Linked DNA regions of Cupriavidus necator N-1. The protein of the gene in region 2 interacts with the protein of the main gene of each other region in a pairwise test. Links are inferred from orthologs where the notes say so. Each region holds a gene or a part of one and is shown on either strand. Other genes may lie near its edges.

What was found.
Region 1: the proteins of serC (region 2) and selB interact in binary tests that used the Escherichia coli proteins (3 or more experiments, as listed by UniProt). The link is inferred for Cupriavidus necator N-1 from one-to-one orthologs.

Annotation. Positions count from the first base shown.
Region 1 is NC_015723.1:969,703-982,782, reverse strand. What follows is about bases 4,374-7,329. They hold selB (selenocysteine-specific translation elongation factor), read right to left. Parts: upstream 6,829-7,329; coding sequence 4,918-6,828; downstream 4,374-4,917. Other genes in these bases: CNE_RS22605 (NAD-dependent formate dehydrogenase), read left to right, coding at 7,269-7,329; apbC (iron-sulfur cluster carrier protein ApbC), read right to left, coding at 4,374-4,872. Also shown: CNE_RS22630 (ABC transporter substrate-binding protein), read left to right, coding at 1-1,028; CNE_RS22625 (helix-turn-helix transcriptional regulator), read right to left, coding at 1,231-1,818; pyk (pyruvate kinase), read right to left, coding at 2,310-3,728; more of apbC, read right to left, coding at 3,784-4,373; more of CNE_RS22605, read left to right, coding at 7,330-8,429; CNE_RS22600 (Dyp-type peroxidase), read left to right, coding at 8,591-9,640; CNE_RS22595 (family 1 encapsulin nanocompartment shell protein), read left to right, coding at 9,633-10,451; CNE_RS22590 (bestrophin family protein), read right to left, coding at 10,514-11,431; CNE_RS22585 (FdhF/YdeP family oxidoreductase), read right to left, coding at 11,591-13,080. UniProt on the Escherichia coli protein: Translation factor necessary for the incorporation of selenocysteine into proteins. It probably replaces EF-Tu for the insertion of selenocysteine directed by the UGA codon. SelB binds GTP and GDP.
Region 2 is NC_015726.1:823,544-831,531, forward strand. Bases 2,745-5,726 are described here. They hold serC (3-phosphoserine/phosphohydroxythreonine transaminase), read left to right. Parts: upstream 2,745-3,647; coding sequence 3,648-4,805; downstream 4,806-5,726. Other genes in these bases: gyrA (DNA gyrase subunit A), read left to right, coding at 2,745-2,829; CNE_RS03905 (DUF2059 domain-containing protein), read left to right, coding at 2,924-3,487; pheA (prephenate dehydratase), read left to right, coding at 4,914-5,726. Also shown: more of gyrA, read left to right, coding at 163-2,744; more of pheA, read left to right, coding at 5,727-6,074; hisC (histidinol-phosphate transaminase), read left to right, coding at 6,103-7,230; CNE_RS03925 (prephenate dehydrogenase), read left to right, coding at 7,349-7,988. UniProt on the Escherichia coli protein: Catalyzes the reversible conversion of 3-phosphohydroxypyruvate to phosphoserine and of 3-hydroxy-2-oxo-4-phosphonooxybutanoate to phosphohydroxythreonine. Is involved in both pyridoxine and serine biosynthesis.

The DNA.
Region 1 (13,080 bases), on a different replicon or contig from region 2:
GCAAGGTGCTGGGCAAGAAGATCGAACTGGTGGTGGTCGATCACCAGAACAAGGCCGACATCGCCGCCAACAAGGCGCGCGAGTGGTTCGATACCGCCAATGTCGACGCCATCCTCGACGTGGCCGCGTCGGCGCCGGCGCTGGCGGTGCTTGAGGTTGCAAGACAGAAGAACCGCATCGTGGTGTTCTCCGGCCCCGGCACCGAGCGCATCACCAATGACCTGTGCACGCCGGTGTCAGTGCACTACGCCTACGACACCTACGCGCTGGCCAACACCACCGCGCGCGCAATGGTGGAGCGCGGCGGCAAGTCCTGGTTCTTCCTGACGGCGGACTACGCCTTCGGCCACACGCTGCAGGACTCGGCCACCGCGGTCATCAACGAGACCGGCGGCAAGGTGCTTGGCGCCGCGCGCCACCCGCTGGCCACCAGCGACTTCGCCTCTTATCTGCTGCAGGCGCAGGCCAGCAAGGCACAGGTGGTGGGCCTGGCCAATGCCGGCGGCGATACCGTCAACGCAATCAAGGCCGCCTCTGAATTCGGCCTGACCCGCAACAACACGCAGCGCATGGCGGGCCTGCTGCTCTATATCAACGACATCCACGCCATCGGCCTGAAGACGGCCTCCGGTCTGGTATTGACCGAGGCCTTCTACTGGGACATGAATGAAGCCACGCGTGCGTGGTCGCGCCGCTATTTCGACAAGCTCAGGAAGATGCCCAACATGAGCCAGGCAGGTGCATATTCATCGGTGACACACTACCTGAAGGCCGTGCAGGCAGCGGGCACCGACGAGACTGCGGCGGTGATGAAGAAGATGAAGTCGATGCCGATCAACGACTTCTTTGCCAAGAACGGCCGCATCCGCGAAGACGGCCGCATGGTCCACGACATGTATCTGTTCGAGGTCAAGACGCCGGCCGAATCCAAGTACCCATGGGACTACTACAAGGTGCTGGCCACGGTGCCGGGCGAGCAGGCGTTCATGCCGATGTCGAAGTCGCAGTGCCCGTTGCTCAGGCGCTGATGGCGGCGCCGGTGGAGATATCGGATTGGGGCCCGAAGTACGCGAATGAAGATGGACTATGTGCCGGCTAGCGGCGGCATGCAACGTGGTGTCCGAACCCCGCGCCGATTTCCGACAAGCACAAATCCTAGTTTGTATCAGACAAATACAGACTAGGATTTGTGCCGTTGGAAACCATCCAGCGTTCGGTTTTCCGCTACCGCTAATCCCTGGTCAGGTTTTCCAGCCACAGGCTCATCAACCCGGCCCGGCCCCTGACGCCGAATTTCCGGAAGATGCCGGTCACATAGGAATGGGTCGTGGAAACCGCCAGACCGAGGCGCTGGGCAATCTGCTTTTCCGATGCGTCGGTCAACAGCAGCCGCAAAACTTTCTGCTCGTGGGGCGCCAACGGGACGGAAGAAAGCGCCAGCCCAAGGTCAAGAATGCTCTCCTTCTTCAGCGCAGTGACATCGCGGGCAACCCCGACGCGCAACCGTTCCGACTGGAGCCATCCGGCGGACCACATGATATGGACGGCACTGCCGTCCTTGTGGCGATAGCGGTTTTCAAAACCGATCCGCTTCTTTCCCGACATGACCTGCTTGGCCTCGACAATGGTCCGGTCCCGGTCGGCGGGCATGACCAGATCGATGATGAACTCGCCCGCCATATCCTTCGGCGTATAGCCAAAAATGCCCTCGCAGGCTGCGCTGACATACTGGATGCGGCCGCCCGTGTCGACCAGGAATACGGCGTCCAGCAGTTGGTCGGCAAACGCAGTGATGTCTTTTCCGATCTCGATACTCATGGCAGTCCAGACCCCCGATACTGGCGCTTTTACTGGCGCCTTGATTGGCCCCTTCGCCCGGATTTCACCCGAACGCGGGTCAACGTGAAGACTAGACCACGCGCCAGCGCATGTACAGTGTTGGCGTCGATAAAACCGGGCGAGGTTCGCCAGCCGGAAGGCCTTTAACGGCGCCACTCATGCCTGCGCGCCGTCAAAGGCACCCTGCTGATTAGCAGGATATGACTTTTGCACGGTTTCGATACCATCATGGCCATCATTTGCCCGGTCTTCGGCAGGCCCCGCCGGGGGCTTCCAAAGCCGTAGTCAACGAGAGTCGGGGCAAATGAGCCAAGCCTCAGCATCGCCTACCCCCTTCGAGGGGGGAGTCGAGGTCAGGAGGGGAGCGGCCCGGCCCGCTGACGGAGGTGGCAGTGGCCTCTGTCAGCGGGGACCGTGCAACGCTGCGGCAATGCCCCGGGACGTACCTGTTCGGCGGCGTCCCTACCCCCTCATTGGATCTGCGCAATCCGCAGCAGGTTGGTGGTTCCCGCCACCAGGAACGGCAGTCCGGCGGAGATGACGATGGACTGTCCGGCTTCCCCGAACCCCTCCGCCAGCACAGTGCGGCTGGCCAGATCGGTCATCTCCGGCACATCCAGCACCTCGTGGCAGAGCACCGCATGCACGCCCCAGGTGAGCGTCAGCCGCCTCGCCGTCGCCATGCGGGGTGTCATGCCGAGGATGGGCACCTGCGGCCGCTCGCGCGCCATGCGCAGCGCCGAGTAGCCCGAGCTGGTATAGGCGACCGTCGCCGGCACCCTGAGCAAGCCCACGATATGCCGCACCGCGTAACCGATGGCATCAGCCGCGTCCGCGCGCGGCGGGGTGTGGGATGCCTCGATGGCGTCGCGGTACAGCGGGTCGGATTCCGTGCGGGAGATAATGCTGTTCATCATTCGCACCGCCTCCACCGGATACCGGCCGGAAGCCGACTCGGCCGACAGCATGACTGCGTCGGCACCGTCGTAGATCGCCGTCGCCACGTCTGACGCTTCCGCACGGGTAGGCACGGGGGCGGCAATCATCGATTCAAGCATTTGCGTGGCAACGATGACCGGCTTGCCGGCCTTGCGGCACGCGCGGACGATCTGCTTCTGCAGCGACGGCACCTGCTCGGCGGGCATCTCCACGCCCAGGTCGCCGCGCGCCACCATGATGGCATCGGCCTCGGCGACAATCAGGTCCAGGCTCTGGATGGCGGCAGGCTTCTCCAGCTTGGCCACGATGCCGGCGCGGCCGTTGACGATTGCCTTGATCTCCCGGATGTCCTCCGGCCGCTGCACGAAGGACAGCGCGATCCAGTCCGCACCCAGCGCCAGTCCGAAGTCTAGGTCGCGCCGGTCCTTCTCGGTCATGGCCGACAGCGGCAGCACCGCGTCCGGCACGTTCACCCCCTTCCGGTCCGAGAGCGTGCCGCCGTTGACGACCGTGGTCTCGGCGAAGTCGGCGCCGCACTGCCCGACGCGCAACCGGGTCTTGCCGTCGTCCAGCAGCAGCTCCACGCCCTCGCTCAGGGCGGCGAAGATCTCCGGGTGCGGCAGGCAGACCCGGCTGGCCGAGCCGGGCGCCGCACTGTCCAGGTCCAGCCGGAAGCCAGCACCGGCGGCGAGTTGCACCGGGCCGTCGGCGAAGGTGCCGATGCGCAGCTTCGGACCCTGCAGGTCGAGCAGAACGCCGATCGGGCGGCCCAGTTCGCGCTCTACGGCGCGGATGGCTTCGAATCGTTGCCGGTGGTCGTCGTGGGTGCCGTGGCTGAAGTTGAGCCGGAAGACATCGGCGCCGGCCTCGAACAGCGCGTCAATGAGGTCGGGCGTGCTACTCGCGGGACCGAGCGTGGCCACGATCTTGGCGTTGCGAAGGCGTCTCATGCCATTGCTCCATGTCAGCGCGCGACGGGAGCCGCGCGTAAATCGTTCACCCTGGTCAGGTGTTCTGCACGACGATGCTTGGGAACTTGCTGGTCATGTCGCGCGCCTTGTCGGCGACCTTGATCGCCACCTTGCGCGCGATGGCGCGGTACATCTCGGCCACCGGGCTGTCGGGCTCGGCCACCACGGTCGGACGGCCGGAGTCGGCCTGCTCGCGGATCTGCAGGTTCAGCGGCAGGCTGCCGAGCAGGTCCACGCCGTAGTCGGCGCACATCTTCTCGCCGCCGCCGTGTCCGAAGATATGCTCGACGTGGCCGCAGTTCGGGCAGCAGTAGACCGCCATGTTCTCGACGATGCCCAGGATGGGAATGCCCACCTTCTCGAACATCTTCAGGCCCTTCTTGGCGTCCAGCAGCGCGATGTCCTGCGGCGTGGTGACGATCACCGCGCCGGTGACCGGCACCTTCTGCGACAGCGTCAGCTGGACGTCGCCGGTGCCCGGCGGCATGTCGACAATCAGGTAGTCCAGGTCGTGCCAGTTGGTCTGGCGCAGCAACTGCTCCAGCGCCGAGGTCACCATCGGGCCGCGCCATACCATGGGGTTGTCCTGCTCGATCAGGAAGCCGATCGAGTTGGCCTGCAGGCCGTGGCCTTCCAGCGGCTCCATGGTCTGGCCGTCGGCGGATTCCGGGCGGCCGTCGATGCCCAGCATCATCGGCAGGCTCGGGCCGTAGATGTCTGCGTCGAGCATGCCGACGCGCGCGCCTTCTGCCGCCAGCGCCAGCGCCAGGTTCACGGCCGTGGTGGACTTGCCCACACCGCCCTTGCCCGACGCCACCGCGATCACATTCTTCACGCCCGGCAGCAGCTTGACCCCGCGCTGCACCGCGTGTGCGACGATCTTCATGGTGACGGCCACGCTGACATTGCTCACGCCTGGCACTTGCCGCACTGCAGCAACCACCAGCTTGCGGATCGGATCAAACTGGCTCTTCGCGGGGTAGCCGAGTTCGACTTCCAGCGAGACATCGCCGCCGTCGACACGGATATTCCTGGCCGATCGGGTGGACACCAGGTCCTTGCCCGTATTGGGATCGATGACGGTGCGCAGGGCTTCGGTGACCTGCTCAGTGCTGACGCTCAAGACATACTCCGCTGCTGGTGAATGTAGGGAGGCAGTCGTCGCCTGTCAGAGCAACTCCAGCCAACGACTGTCCGTGCGCACCAGATGCCGGCCACGGTCGAAGCGCGTATAGCCAACACGGTCAAAGAATTCCAGGACCTGAACCGCACGTTTTCGTCCGAGTCCGGTGGCATTGCGAAATGCCCCGGCGACGACCGTGCCGGCGTTCTTGCTGGCGTCGACAGCGGCGAGCAAGGCCAGCTCGCGAATCGCCTCCGGATCGTAGAAGAGGTCGTGCACGACCTGAAACGTCTCGCCATGACGTGCGAGCTTGCGCATCAGTTGCCGCACCCTGTCCTCCGGCACGCCATGCGCGCTCGCCAGCTCGCGCACCCATGGCGGATCGAAGCGCCCCGCTTTCATGTCCTGCTGCAATGTCGCGGCAAGCGAGCGATCCGCATCGTCGAGCGTCACGGTGTGCTCGGGCAGGTGCAGCCAGGGCCCGTTCCTGATGATGTCACCGCGCGCGCAGGCGTCATCGACGACCGCACTCCACAACGCGTCTTGCGCGAGCGGCGCGGCGATCCTGCGCAAACGCGCCACCTCCGGGCCAAGCACATCCGGCGAGCGTTGGTGGAATTGCCGGAGGGCAGTGGTCAATCGGCCCGCCAGCGCCCGCCACGCCGCGCTGGACACCAGCAAGGCATCGTCGCCCGGAAGTTCAATCACGCGCGTGTCCCGCGGCAGTTCGATGGCCGCCGCCGGCATGCCGCTCAGCCGCTCCAGCAGCGCGCGCGACAGCCCGTTTGGCGCCTGCTCAAGCAATGCCCCGACCGAGCCAGTGTCAAGCATGGCCTGCATTGCGTCGAGCCACGCCAGCCGCGCCGGGGAACGGCGCTTGCGCGCGGGCGCGAACGGATCGAGTACATCTCCGCCGCCGATGGTGCGGCTAGCCTGCGCGTTCCGCACGACAAAGGGATCGCCAGGCAGCGCGCACACCGGCCGCTCGAACACAAGCTGCACGCGCGCGCGCTGCCCGGGCGCAAGCGTCGGGCCATCGAGCAGCGCGACACGTGCCACCTGGTGCTGCGTGCCCAGGTGAATATGCATGGGCGCCCAGTGCTCCAGCGCAGGGGCGTCTGGCAACAGGGTCAGCATCACATCGATGCGCTCCGACGCCCGTGCCAGGCGCACATCGACCACCCAGTCACCGCGTTCGATCGCGCCCTTGCCGATGCCGGCCAGGTTCAGCGCGCAGCGCTGCCCCGCCCGCCCGGCAGCAGCAGGACGATTCTGCGCATGGATGCTGCTCACGCGCACAGACTCGTTCTTCGGTGCGAGCAACACCCTGTCGCCGACATGGATGCGCCCGGACACCACGGTTCCGGTCACGATCGTTCCTTGCCCGGCAAGCGTGAAGACCCGGTCAACCGCAAGGCGGAACAGCCCGTCGTCGCGCCTGGTGCGCGACGCAGCCGCGGCCGCGTGCAGGTGCCGCTTCAACGCGTTCACACCCGGATCGTCGGCGCGCGTTGCGCAGGTTTCAAAAACCGGTGCATCCTCCAGCATGCTGCCGCGCCGGAACGACGCAATCTCCGCGCGCACCTGCCGCAGCCGCGCGTCATCCACGCGATCGACCTTGGTCAGCGCAATCGCGCCGCGCCGGATGCCGAGCAGTTGCACAATGGCAAGGTGCTCGCGCGTTTGCGGCATCACGCCGGCATCGGCGGCGACCACGAGCAGCGCGAAGTCAATACCGCATGCGCCCGCGGCCATGGTGTGAATCAGCTTTTGGTGGCCCGGGACATCGACCAGGCCGAGCACGTCGCCGTTCTCGAGCGGCACGTACGCATAGCCAGGCTCGATCGAGACCTCGCGCACCTTCTTCTCCTTCAGGCGGTCGGCATCCATGCCCGACAGCGCCCTAACCAGGCTGGTCTTGCCGTGATGGATATGTCCTGCCGTGCCGACGATCATGGCTGCGTCAGGTAGACCGACAGCCTGACGCGCCGGAGACCATCAGGGACTGCCGCGGGAATATCCTCGTCGTGAACATGCATGGTCTCCTATCCTTATCCGAATGGCCGATGAGGCTTGCTCAAGCGTGCATCGACGCCGCTGCGCTTAGTGTTCCTGCATCGTTGGAGACAAGATAATTGCCTGGCCACTTAAGGTAAATTCAGCGATTCTTTGCGCGCCTATAAGCGATGCCTTAAGTGACAACGGGATGGACAGATTGACCCGAGAGACCTGGCTCAGCATGGACATTTTGTCCATCGCACAGGCCCCGCAGCGCTTGCAGTACGCCGGAACCTCCCGACTACCCAGCGATGCTGTCGCAGGCATGGGCCTTGCTCAGCAGTCTGGATCGGCTGGCCGACCATGTCGCTGCAAAGCAGGAAAGGAATCGAACTCTCATGGCGAAAGTCCTATGTGTCCTTTATCCGGATCCGGTCTCCGGATATCCGCCGCACTATGTCCGCGATGACATTCCGGTGATCACGACCTATGACAACGGCCAGACTGCCCCGACCTCGAAGGCAGCGCTCGGATTCAAGCCCGGCGAACTTGTGGGGTCGGTCTCCGGCGAGCTGGGTCTTCGCGGCTATCTGGAGGGGCTGGGCCACGAACTCATCGTGACCAGCGACAAGGATGGGGCTGACTCTGCGTTTGAGAAGCATCTTCCCGATGCTGAAGTGGTCATTTCGCAGCCATTCTGGCCGGCTTACCTGACCAGGGAGCGAATCGCCAGGGCAAGGAAGCTGAAGCTTGCGCTGACTGCGGGCATCGGCTCCGATCATGTCGATCTTGAGGCGGCCGCCCGTGCCCACATCACCGTCGCCGAAGTGACGGGATCAAACAGCATCAGCGTGGCGGAGCACGTCATACTGACGATGCTGGCGCTGGTCCGCAACTACCTGCCATCCCATGAGATCGCCTTGCGTGGCGGGTGGAATATTGCCGACTGCGTGTCACGCAGCTATGACATGGAAGGCATGCAATTCGGCACGATCGGCGCCGGCCGGATCGGTCTCGCGGTGCTGCGCAGGCTCAAGCCTTTTGGCCTGCAGTTGCATTACACCCAGCGGCACCGACTCAGCCCGGAGATCGAGCAGGAACTGGGCCTGACTTTCCACCCCGATGCCGAATCGCTCGTGAGCGCCATGGACTTTGTCAGCCTGCAGATACCCCTTTATCCCTCAACCATGCATTTTTTTGATGACAGGATGCTCGCCAGGATGAAGCGCGGCGCCTACCTCATCAATACGGCGCGCGCAGAACTGGTTGACCGCGACGCGGTTGTGCGTGCGGTCAAGTCCGGCCACATTGCCGCCTATGGCGGTGACGTGTGGTTCCCCGAACCAGCGCCCCCGGATCATCCCTGGCGAACCATGCCTTTCAACGGCATGACCCCCCATATCTCCGGGACCTCGCTCTCCGCGCAGGCCCGCTATACCGCTGGCACGCTGGAAATCCTGGAAAGCTATTTCGATGGCACCCCCATTCGCGAGGAATATCTCATCGTTGACGGTGGCGGACTTGCGGGAACAGGGGCCAGATCCTACAAGCTGACGTGAGCGCCAGCGCCGGCGTTGCGCAATTTGCAACGGCGATTGATACTGCCTGGTCAGGAGGAAATGAAAGGTCAGAGGCACCACACAATTCGTGTAGGCTTATGCGTTGAATTCTCTTCCGTCAGCCCGAAAACCGTATCGGTTTCACCAACAAGAAGCGCCCGATGCCTACAAATTCCCCCGAACCGCAAGCTGTTTCCGGCACAGTCACCCGCAGCGCCATATTCATCGTTGCGACGCTCACCGACGGCGACGACCACGCCGACACCGTCCGCGCATGGTGTGCCGACGTTGCCGCCATCGTGCGCGCGGTCGGCCATCGCGTGCCGTCAGGCAACCTGTCCTGTGTCTGCGGCTTCGGCTCCGACGCTTGGGACAGGCTGTTCGGCAAGCCCCGTCCCGCGGCGCTGCATCCGTTCCGGGAGTTCGGCACCGGCGATCGCGTCGCCATCGCCACGCCGGGTGACCTGCTGTTGCACATCCGTGCCGATTCGATGGACCTGTGCTTCGAGCTTGCCACGCAACTGCTCGGCAAGCTTGGCGATGCGATCCAGGTCGTCGACGAGGTGCACGGCTTTCGCAACTTCGACATGCGGGCGATGATCGGCTTTGTCGATGGCACGGAGAATCCGGCCGGACGCGAGGCGGTCGATTTCACGGTGATCGGCGACGAGGATGCCGAGTTTGCCGGCGGCAGCTACGTCATCGTGCAGAAATATCTGCACAATATGACGGGGTGGAATGCCCTTCCCGTGGAGACACAGGAACTGATCATCGGACGCAAGAAGCTGTCCGACATCGAACTGGACGAAGAGATCAAACCCTCGTCATCGCACAGTTCGCTGACAACGCTGGTCGAGAACGGGCAAGAGGTGAAGATCTTGCGTGACAACATGCCATTCGGGCGCCCGGGAGCGGGCGAGTTCGGCACCTACTTCATCGGCTACGCCCGTTCGCCCGCGCCGATCGAGAAGATGCTCGAGAACATGTTCGTCGGATTGCCGCCCGGCAATTACGACCGGCTGCTCGACTTCAGCAAGGCAGTCACCGGCAGCCTGTTCTTTGTGCCGTCGGCCGACCTGCTTGAAGGGCTTGCGGACCGCGAAGCCCCTGCTGTCAGTGATAGCCAACCGGCGCCCTCACCGTCGGCCGCACCGCACCGGGAAGGCTCATTGAATATCGGATCGCTCAAAGGGAACCGTGAATATGAATAACCTGCACCGCGAACTCGCCCCAATCACCAGCGCCGCATGGTCTCAAATTGAAGAGGAAGTGGCGCGCACCTTCAAGCGTTCCGTCGCCGGACGGCGCGTGACAGACGTGATCGGCCCCGGCGGCCCCGAACTGGCCGGCGTGGGTACCGGGCACCTGCTGGACCTCGAGGCGCCGCTGCAGGGCGTCGGCGCGAAGCTGCGCGAGGTCAGGGCCCTGGTCCAGCTGACCGTGCCGTTTGAACTCCAGCGCGAAGCGATCGACAGCGTCGAGCGCGGCGCGCGCGACTCCGACTGGCAGCCGGCCAAGGAAGCGGCCAAACAGCTTGCCTTTGCGGAGGATCGGGCCATCTTCGACGGCTATCGGCAGGCGGGCGTCGTTGGCATCCACCAAGGCTCGTCGAATCCGAAGTTCACGCTGCCGGCCGACGTCAACGAATATCCGCAGGTGATCAGCGATGCGCTCGAGGCGTTGAAGCTGGTGGGCGTCGACGGCCCCTACTCCGTGCTCCTTGGCGCCGACGCATACACCGCGCTCGCGGGCGGGCGCGACCAGGGCTACCCGGTCATTGACCACATCAAGCGGATCGTCAGCGGCGAGATCATCTGGGCGCCGGCGATCAGCGGCGGCAGTGTAATGTCGACCCGCGGCGGTGACTACGCCTTGCACCTTGGCGAGGATCTCTCGATCGGCTATAGCAGCCATACGGAGCAGGTGGTACGGCTGTACCTGCGTGAAACGCTGACGTTCCTGATGCTGACGAGCGAGGCATCGGTTCCGCTTGAACTGACAGGGCAAGCACCCGGAAAATAATGCTTGTCGATTGAGCCGGCGCGGTCCGTTTCGGCGCGCCGGACTGACTGCAGCGCCGCCCCCTACGTCAGTTGATACTGACGGTCCGGTAATTTCTCCTCGGGAATCTCCCGATTGGACAGCTCCAGCAGCGAGCGCTCGATGTTGCGTGCGATGGCATCGAGTGCCAGAGCGTTGGGCGCCTCGCTGAACGGCTCGGACACTTCGTCGGCGATTGCTTCCAGCGCGATCAGCGTGTAAGCAACAAAGACGCAGATGATTGGCGTGAACAGCTCGGTCGAATCCACCAGGCCAAATGGCAGCATGATGCAATAGGCGTACACGGTGCGATGCAGCAGGACCCCGTAGGAAAACGGGATCGGGGTGGATGCAATGCGCTCGCACCCGCCGACCGTCGTCGCCAGTTCGTTGATCTGGGCATCAAGCATCCAGAGCTTGTTCTCCGAGATCACGGCACGAAATTGCAGGCGCGAGAGTCTATGGCGTACCTCATTGAGGATTGCCGTCGGCCGATAGTGCTTGGAACGCAAGGCCTCCATCGCGTCGCGCCCGACAAGCCGAACCAGATCCTGGGTCGGGTCCGTCTTGCGAAGCTCATGCTTTAGCGAATAGGCAAACGCAATCAGATGATTGACCAGCTGGATCCGATCCTCACTGCGGTCCTCGGGGAGATAACACAGTATCTGCGAGGTGAGCGAGCGTGAGGCGATGAGCACGTGCCCCCAAAGGTAGCGTGCTTCTTTGAAGCGTTCGTAGCTGGCATTGTTCCGGAACGCAAGAAAGATGGTCAGCGCCACGCCAAATAGCGTGAAAGGGGCGGTATTGAGCGGGATCTTTTCGCCCAGTATCCGCCCTTGGGTCAGGACAGCGAAGCCGCTGACAAGAGCCAGGAAGAGCAGCTGCGGAATGATGGTCTGCAAGACTGACCCGCTCCATACGAACAGCATGCTGAACCAGTTTCTCTTTGGCCGTACGATCATGATTTTTCTTGTGGGGAAGCTTTATCTCAGAACGGACTGCATACGAGTTCAGTGACTTGCTGGGTCAGGTCATGCATGTATCGTGTCGCCGGACAACGCCCTCCTCCCACGCCAAATCTCGTGCCGCGCTTCGCCAGGTCGCCAGAAGCTCGCCCAGGGTTAAGTCACCTCCGCACGCAACACCCGTACGGGAATGGACTTGTACGAAGGCGTTCCGCTTTCCTTGTCAATGTAGTCCAGTGGCACCAGCACATTCGCCTCCGGGTAATACGCCGCCACGGAACCCCGTGCGATGTTTGCATAAGCGATCGCAGTGATCTTCTTCAAGCGCAGTTGCCTGCCGGTTACGATGGTCTCGATGTCGACCAGGTCACCATGCTCCAGTCCGCGTGCCGCCATGTCGTCTTCATGCATGAACAGCACATCGCGCCGCCCGAATACGCCTCGATAGCGATCATCCAGCGCATAGATCGTGGTGTTGTACTGGTCGTGGCTGCGGATCGTCATCAGGCGCAGGACATTTTCTCCGCCGAGGACGTCGGCGTCCTCTTTCACCCCGCCATACACGGAGAACATCGCTTTCCCAGTCGGCGTCGGCCACTTGCGCTCGGTCGGCGGAAGCGGCAGGCGGAAGCCACCCGGCGTCCGGATGCGTGCGTTGAAGTTCTCGAAGCCGGGCACGGTCTTTTCGATCAGGTCGCGGATCTTGTCATAGTCGGCCACCAGGTCCAGCCACGGGACCTTGCTGTTGGGCATGGTCGCGTTGGCCATGCCGGCCACGATCGAAGGCTCGGAACGCAGTTCTTCAGAGGCAGGCGTGAGCTTTCCGGCCGATGCGTGGACCATTGACATCGAATCCTCGACCGTCACCGATTGTGGCCCGGTCGCCTGTACATCAAGTTCCGTGCGGCCCAGGCACGGCAGCACGTACGTTTCCTTCGCCACCAGCAGATGCGAGCGATTGAGCTTGGTACCGATATGGACGCTCAGATCGAGCTTCCCCATCGCGGGAAAGGACTGTCCGGAATCGGGCAGCGCAACCGCGAAATTGCCGCCCAGGCAGATCAGGGCCTTGGCCGTGCCGTCTATCATTGCCTGCATCGCCTTGACGGCATCATGTCCGTGCGTCTGCGGCGGCTTGAATCCCAATGCATCTTCGATCTGCTTGAGGAAACTGTCCGTTGGTCTTTCGGTGATGCCGACCGTTCGATTTCCCTGCACGTTGGAGTGGCCACGCAATGGACAAATGCCAGCGCCGGGCTTGCCGAAGTTTCCACGCAGGAACAACAGATCCGCGATCAGGCGGACATTGGCAGTGCCCTTGTTGTGCTGGGTGACGCCCATGCCATAGGTGACGATCGTCGCATTCGATTTCGCGTAGAGGTCTGCAACCTGCTCAAGATCCGCACGGGTGAGTCCGCTCGCCTTCTCTATGTCTTCCCACGTCGTGGCTGCCAGGTCTGCTGCAAATGCGTCGAAACCCTCGGTATGCACCGCGATGAAATCACGGTCCAGAATATCTCCCAGAGCCGCGTCCATGGCCAGGAGGGCCTTCATGATCCCCTTGAGCGCGGCCGCGTCGCCTCCGGCATCGACCTGATAGTACGTCGAGGCGATCCTGGTCGAGCCGTAAGTCGCCATTTCAAGCC
Region 2 (7,988 bases):
CAGTCAGGGCCTCGGGAGGTGCGCGTAAGGGCTGTCCGGAGAGCGGGAGGCGGGGGGTGGCGGCATGTTAGAATGGCACGTTGCCCAGCCGTCAGGCGCCCACTGTGCCGCGCGCTAAAGGGCCTGTCATTCGCTTAAACCTGCCGCATAAACCACGCCGCAATGGATCCATTCGCAAAAGAAACCCTTCCGGTCTCCCTCGAAGAGGAAATGCGCCGCTCCTATCTTGATTACGCCATGAGCGTGATCGTGGGCCGGGCGCTTCCTGATGTGCGGGACGGCCTGAAACCGGTGCACCGGCGCGTGCTGTTTGCGATGCACGAGCTCAACAACGACTGGAACCGGGCCTACAAGAAGTCGGCCCGTATCGTCGGCGATGTGATCGGTAAGTATCACCCGCACGGCGATACCGCAGTCTACGACACCATCGTCCGCATGGCGCAGAATTTCTCGCTGCGCTACATGCTGGTCGACGGCCAGGGCAATTTCGGTTCGGTCGACGGCGATAACGCCGCGGCCATGCGTTATACCGAAATCCGCCTGGCGAAAATCGCCCACGAGATGCTGTTCGACATCGACAAGGAAACCGTCGATTTCGACAGCAACTACGACGGCTCTGAAAAAGAGCCTTCGATTCTGCCGGCGCGTATTCCCAATCTGCTAATCAACGGTTCGTCCGGTATTGCGGTGGGCATGGCCACCAATATCCCGCCGCATAACCTGAATGAAATCGTTGACGGCTGCCTGCACCTGTTGCGCAACCCGCAGGCCACGGTGGATGAACTGATTGAATTGATTCCCGCGCCGGATTTTCCGACCGCCGGGATTATCTATGGCATCCAGGGCGTTCGCGAAGGCTATCGCACCGGCCGCGGCCGCGTGGTAATGCGGGCCAAGACGCACTTCGAGGACATCGATCGCGGCCAGCGCCAGGCCATCATCGTCGACGAGCTGCCCTACCAGGTCAACAAGCGCACCCTGCTTGAGCGCATTGCCGAACTGGTCACTGAAAAGAAGGTCGAGGGCATCTCCGACATCCGCGACGAGTCGGACAAGTCTGGCATGCGCGTGGTGATCGAGCTCAAGCGCAACGAGGTGCCTGAGGTTGTCCTCAACAACCTATATAAGAACACCCAGCTGCAGGACACCTTCGGCATGAACATGGTGGCGCTGGTCGATCGTCAGCCGCGCCTGCTGAACCTGCGCCAGATGCTGGAGTACTTCCTGGCGCACCGGCGCGAAGTCGTCACCCGCCGCACGGTGTTCGAGCTGCGCAAGGCGCGCGAGCGCGGCCATGTGCTGGAAGGCCTGGCCGTGGCGCTGGCGAACATCGACGAATTCATCGCCATCATCAAGGCCGCACCGACTCCGCCGATCGCCAAGCAGGAACTGATGGCGAAGGCATGGGATTCGGCCCTGGTCCGCGACATGCTTGCACGCGCCGAAGGCGAGACGCCGGGCGGGCGCGCCTCCTATCGTCCGGACGGGCTGCCGCCCCTTTTCGGCATGCAGGCGGACGGCCTGTACCGGCTGTCCGATGGCCAGGCGCAGGAAATCCTGCAAATGCGCCTGCAACGCCTCACCGGGCTGGAACAGGACAAGATCGTCCAGGAATATCGCGACATCATGGCGGTAATTGCCGACCTGCTGGACATCCTGGCGCGGCCGGAGCGTATTACTACCATCATCGTCGACGAACTCACCGCGATCCGCGCCGAATTTGGCGATGAACGCCGTTCGCAGATCGAGCTGAACGCGACCGAGCTGGATACCGAAGACCTGATCACCCCGCAGGATATGGTGGTCACGCTGTCGCACAGCGGCTATATGAAGAGCCAGCCGATCTCCGAGTACCGTGCGCAAAAGCGTGGCGGACGCGGTAAGCAGGCGACAGCGACCAAGGAAGACGACTGGATTGACACGCTGTTCGTGGCCAATACCCACGATTACATCCTGTGCTTCTCCAACCGCGGCCGGCTCTACTGGCTGAAGGTGTACGAGGTGCCGCAGGGTTCGCGCAACTCGCGCGGGCGCCCGATCGTCAACATGTTCCCGCTGTCAGAAGGCGAGAAGATCAATGTGATCCTGCCGGTCAAGCAGTTTGACGCTGAGCACTTCATCTTCATGGCCACCGCTCGCGGCACGGTCAAGAAGACCGCGCTGACCGAGTTCTCCAATCCGCGCAAGGCCGGCATCATCGCGGTCGACCTGGACGATGGCGACTACCTGATCGGCGCGGCCGTGACCGATGGCCAGCATGATGTGATGCTGTTCTCCGACGCCGGCAAGGCGGTGCGCTTTGACGAGAACGACGTGCGTCCGATGGGCCGCCAGGCGCGCGGCGTGCGCGGCATGAACCTTGAAGACGGCCAGACCGTGATCGCCATGCTGGTGGCGCCGGCCGAGACCGCCGAAGAGGCTGAGGCGGGCGTGCGCGGCAGCGTGCTGACCGCGACCGAGAACGGCTATGGCAAGCGTACCCCCATTGCTGAGTACACTCGACACGGCCGCGGCACCAAGGGCATGATTGCGATCCAGACGAGCGAGCGCAATGGCCGTGTGGTGGCGGCAGCACTGGTTTCGCCCGAGGACGAGATCATGCTGATCACCACCGGTGGCGTGCTGATCCGTACCCGCGTGGCCGAAATCCGAGAAATGGGCCGCGCCACGCAGGGTGTCACGCTGATCAACGTTGACGAAGGCACCAAGTTGTCCGGACTGCAGCGCATCGTCGAAAGCGATGCCGACAACGGCGCCGGTGGCGAAGAGACTGAAGACGCCGACGGCGCAGAAGGTGCTGCCGGGGCCGACGCGGACGCCAATCCGTAAGACAAATCGTAAATTGTTGCAACAATAGGACGCCAGCCGGAACTCGCCTCGCGGCTGTCCGGACTAAAACGGACGTATTTACCAGGGAGTCACAATGCTCAAAACCTATCGACGTATCGCTGTTCTGGCTGCTTTCGTTCCGACCTTCATGATGGCGCAGCATGCACACGCGCAGGATGCGGAAAAGACAGCAGCCATCAAGGAACTGCTTTCCGTCATGCAGGCAGACCAGGCCGTCAAGGGCCAGGCCGAAAACTGGCAGCAAGGCGCCAAGCAGGAAGCTCCGCTGGTGCTGGAACAAGTGCTGGTCGAGAACAAGACCCTGAACGACAAGCAGAAGCAGGCCGCTGTCGAAAAGCTGAAGAAGAACGGCGCGGTCCAGCGCATGGTTGATGGCGCCGGTTCGGCGTTCAGCACCGATGGCTTCCGCAAGGACGCGATCCAGGCGCACTACGATGCCTTTGGTAAGTACTACTCGACGGCGGAACTCAAGGACCTGACCACCTTCCTGAAGTCGCCGACCGGCCAGAAGTTCATGGCCAACCAGGGCAAAGCGACCCAGGAGATCTGGGGCTCGATGATGCAGAAGTACGGCCCGCAGGTCGGCAAGTCGATGCGCGACGCCGCCGAGAAGGAAATCACCGCCGCTTCGAAGTGATGCTGGCGTGATCCGCGACTGACTCAGACCGCCGCCCACCTGCAGCCTTGCAGGCCGGTGCGGCACCGGGGCCGGGCCCCGGGTGCCCAACGGGGCGCGGGTTTTGAGGGATAATGGCTGCTTGGGTAACACCGGCAGCCATTTTTCCATTCTCCGTCTCATGAACGATCCCCAGAATCCCGCTCTTGCCGGCATGATGCAGCGTGCATTGGCCGAACGCGTCTACAACTTCTCGCCCGGCCCGGCTGTCCTGCCTGCCGAAGTGCTGCAACAGGCTGCGGAGGAGATGCTGTCCTGGCGCGGGACGGGGGTCTCGGTGATGGAGATGAGCCACCGCAGCCGCGAGTTCGAGGGCATTCAGGCCGAAGCGATCGCGGACCTGCGCGAACTGCTGCATATTCCCTCCAACTTCCATGTGCTGTTCCTGCAGGGCGGCGCCATCGGCGAGAACGGCATCGTGCCGCTGAACCTGATGCGCCTGCGCAGCGCCGACGCGCCCAAGGCTGACTTCGTCGTCACCGGCACCTGGTCGGTCAAGACCGAGCAGGAAGCCCGCCGCTATGGCGCGGTCAATATCGCGGCCACCAGCGAGGCGCAGAAATTCCACCGCATCCCCGACGTCGCGGACTGGAAGCTGTCGGACGATGCCGGCTACGTGCACCTGTGCACCAACGAGACCATCGTCGGTGTGGAGTTCCAGAACATTCCCGATATCGGCCAGGTCAAGGGCGACCGCATCGTGGTGGCGGACGCTTCCAGCCATATCCTGTCGCGCCCGATCGACTGGTCGCGCGTGCAGGTGGTCTACGGCGGCGCGCAGAAGAATATCGGCCCGGCCGGCGTCACCATCGTGATCGTGCGCGATGACCTGATCGGCCATGCCCACCCGCTGTGCCCGTCGGCATTCAACTGGCGCCTGGTGGCCGAGCACAACTCGATGTACAACACGCCGCCGACCTATGCGATCTATATCGCCGGCCTGGTCTTCAAATGGCTCAAGCGCCAGGGCGGCGTGCCCGCGATCGAGCAGCGCAATATCGCCAAGGCGTCGGCGCTGTACAACTACCTGGACCAGAGCGATTTCTATCGCAACGAGATCCATCCGAGCTGCCGCTCGCGCATGAACGTGCCGTTCTTCCTGGGCGACGAATCGCGCAATGAGGCCTTCCTGCAGCAGGCGCGGGCCAACGGCCTGGTGCAGCTCAAGGGACACAAGACTGTGGGCGGCATGCGCGCCAGCATCTATAACGCGATGTCGCTGGAAGGCGTGATGGCGCTGGTCGATTTCATGCGCGAGTTCGAGCGTACGTCCGCCTGACGCGCATTCCTGCTGGCTGCCCGCGCACGTCAGGCACAGTGCGCCGGCAGGCAGCGGTCAGTTTTTCTCCGGCCGCCGCGCCCCGGCGGCCCACCGGATTCATACAAAATGACAAGCCAAGACCGCACCCCCGCGCGCGAGGAGACGCCGCCGAACGAGCAGCAGAACGACAGCCACCTGAGCGAAGCCGAGCGCAAGCTGTCGGTCGAGCTGAGCCCGCTGCGCGAGCAGATCGACACCGTTGACCGCGAACTGCTGGCGATGCTGAACCGCCGCGCCAAACTGGCGCTCGAGGTCGGCGAGGTCAAGAAGAAGTACGGCGCGCCGGTGTTCCGCCCGGAGCGTGAGCTGCAGGTGATCCGCAAGGTGCAGGGCGCCAACCCCGGCCCGCTGCTGGGCGAAAGCGTGGCGGCGATCTGGCGCGAGGTGATGTCCGCCTGCCGCGGGCTGGAAAAGCCGCTGGAAGTGGCTTTCCTCGGCCCGGCCGGCACGTTCTCCGAGCAGGCGCTGTATGCGCACTTCGGCCATGAGGTGTCGGGCGTGCCTTGCCCGAGCATCGACGAGGTGTTCCGTGCCGTCGAGGCCGGCACGGTCGAGTACGGCGTGGTGCCGGTCGAGAATTCCACCGAGGGCGCGGTGTCGCGCACGCTCGACCTGTTCCTGCAGACTTCGCTGAAGATCAGCGGCGAGATTGCGCTCAAGGTGCATCACAACCTGATGGCATCCACGCCCGACATGCAGGGCGTAACAGTGGTGCGCGCGCATGCGCAGGCACTGGCGCAGTGCCAGCACTGGCTGACCGCCAACTACCCGCACCTGGAGCGTCAGGCGGTATCAAGCAATGCCGAGGCCGCGCGCATGGCCAGCGAAGACCCGACCGTGGCTGCGATTGCCGGCGAGTCCGCCGCCAACCGCTATCACCTGCATATCGTGCGCACGCATATCCAGGACGATCCGCACAACCGCACGCGCTTTGCCGTGATCGGCCGCTATGAGACCGAGCCGTCGGGCAGCGACCAGACCTCGATGATCCTGTCGGTGCCCAACAAGGCTGGCGCGGTGTACCAGTTGCTGGCGCCGCTGGCGGAGAACGGCGTGTCGATGTGCCGCTTCGAGTCGCGCCCGGCGCGCAGCGGCGCGTGGGAGTACTACTTCTACGTCGACGTGGAAGGGCACCAGCATGAGCCGGCAGTGGCGCGCGCCATCGAAGAGCTGCGCCGCAATGCGGCCTACCTGAAGGTGCTGGGCTCGTATCCGTCGAGCAAGTAAGGCAGCCAGGCAAGAACAAGGAGACGAGATGGCAGAGCAGGGTAAGCGAGGCGGCACGGTGTTTGGACCCGGCTATGTGCGGGCGATTTCGCCTTACGTGGCCGGGAAGCCGATTTCGGAAGTCGCGCGCGAGTTCGGCCTGGACGAGGCCGGCATCGTCAAGCTCGCCTCCAATGAGAATCCGCTCGGCATGCCCGAGTCGGCCCGACGCGCGGTGGCCGATGCGGTGGCTGAACTCGGCCGCTACCCGGATTCCAACGGCTTTGCGCTGAAGGGCGCGCTGTCGGCGCGCCTCGGCGTGCCCGCCGACTGGCTGACGCTGGGCAATGGCAGCAACGACATCCTGGAGCTGGCCGCGCATGCGCTGGTGGAGCCGGGCCAGTCGATCGTCTATGCCGAGTACTCGTTCGCGGTCTACGCGCTGGCCACGCAGGAGATCGGCGCACGCGCCATCGAAGTGCCCGCGCGCGACTACGGCCATGACCTCGAGGCGATGGCCGCGGCGATCGCGCCGGATACGCGCCTGGTCTTTATCGCCAACCCGAACAACCCGACCGGCACGTTCGTGCCGGCCGCGCAGATCGAAGCCTTCCTGCAGCGGGTGCCGGCCAGCGTGGTGGTGGTGCTGGACGAGGCGTACAACGAATACCTGGATGCGGACCAGCAATACGATTCGCTTGCCTGGGTGCGCCGCTACCCGAACCTCATGGTGTCGCGCACGTTCTCCAAGGCCTATGGCCTGGCGGGCCTGCGCATCGGCTACGCGGTGGCGCAGCCGGAGCTTTCGGACCTGCTGAACCGCATCCGCCAGCCGTTCAACGTCAACAGCGTGGCGCAGGCCGCGGCCATCGCCGCGCTGGGCGATGCCGACTTCCTGCGCCGCAGCGCCGAGCTGAACCGTGCCGGCAAGCGCCAGCTGACTGATGCCTTCAACCGGCTCGGGCTGGAATATGTGCCGTCGTCCGGCAACTTCGTGATGGTGCGCGTGGGCGATGACGACGGCGCCGGCGCGCGCGTCAACCTGGCGTTGCTGAAGCAGGGTGTGATCGTGCGGCCGGTGGGCAACTACAACCTGCCGCGCTGGCTGCGCGTGACCATTGGCCTGGCCGAGGAGAACGCAGCCTTCATCGCGGCGCTGGAGCGGGCGCTGGCGTGAGCGCGGCTACAATCGCGGCGTTTTGCAGCGTGTAGCGGCGGGCTGCTTGCCTGCCGCTTTGCCAATCATCGATTTACCTCGGCCTGGTCCGAGCCACTGCCCCTAGCGGCCTGAGATTGTGAGTGCATTGCATTTTTCCCGTGTTGTCATTGTCGGTGTCGGCCTGATCGGCGGCTCGCTCGCGTTGGCGCTCAAGCGCGCCGGCGTGGTGGGCACGGTGGTCGGGGTGGGGCGCTCGCCGGCGTCGCTGCAGAAGGCGCTGGATCTTGGGGTGATCGACGAGGCCGCGACGCTGGCGGATGCCGCGCGCGGCGCCAGCGTGATCGTGCTGTGCGCGCCGGTGGCGCAGAACTTTGCGCTGCTGCACGCGCTGGAGCCGCATCTGCAGCCAGGCACCATCGTCACCGATGCCGGCAGCACCAAGTCGGACGTGATCATGGCGGCCAAGACGGCGCTGGGCGACAAGGTCGCGCAGTTCGTGCCGGCACACCCGATCGCCGGACGCGAGCTCAACGGCGTGGAGGCGGCGCTGCCGGACCTGTACGTTGGCAAGAAGACCGTGCTGTGCCCGCTGCAGGAAAATTCGCGCGCAGATGTCGCCGCGGTGCGCGCCATGTGGGAAAGCGCCGGCGCAGAATGCCACGTGATGTCGGCGGTGCAGCACGACGCGGTGTTCGCCGCGGTCAGCCACCTGCCGCACGTGCTGTCGTACGCGCTGGTGGCGCAGGTCGCCAATGCGGAAGATGCGGCGCTGAAGC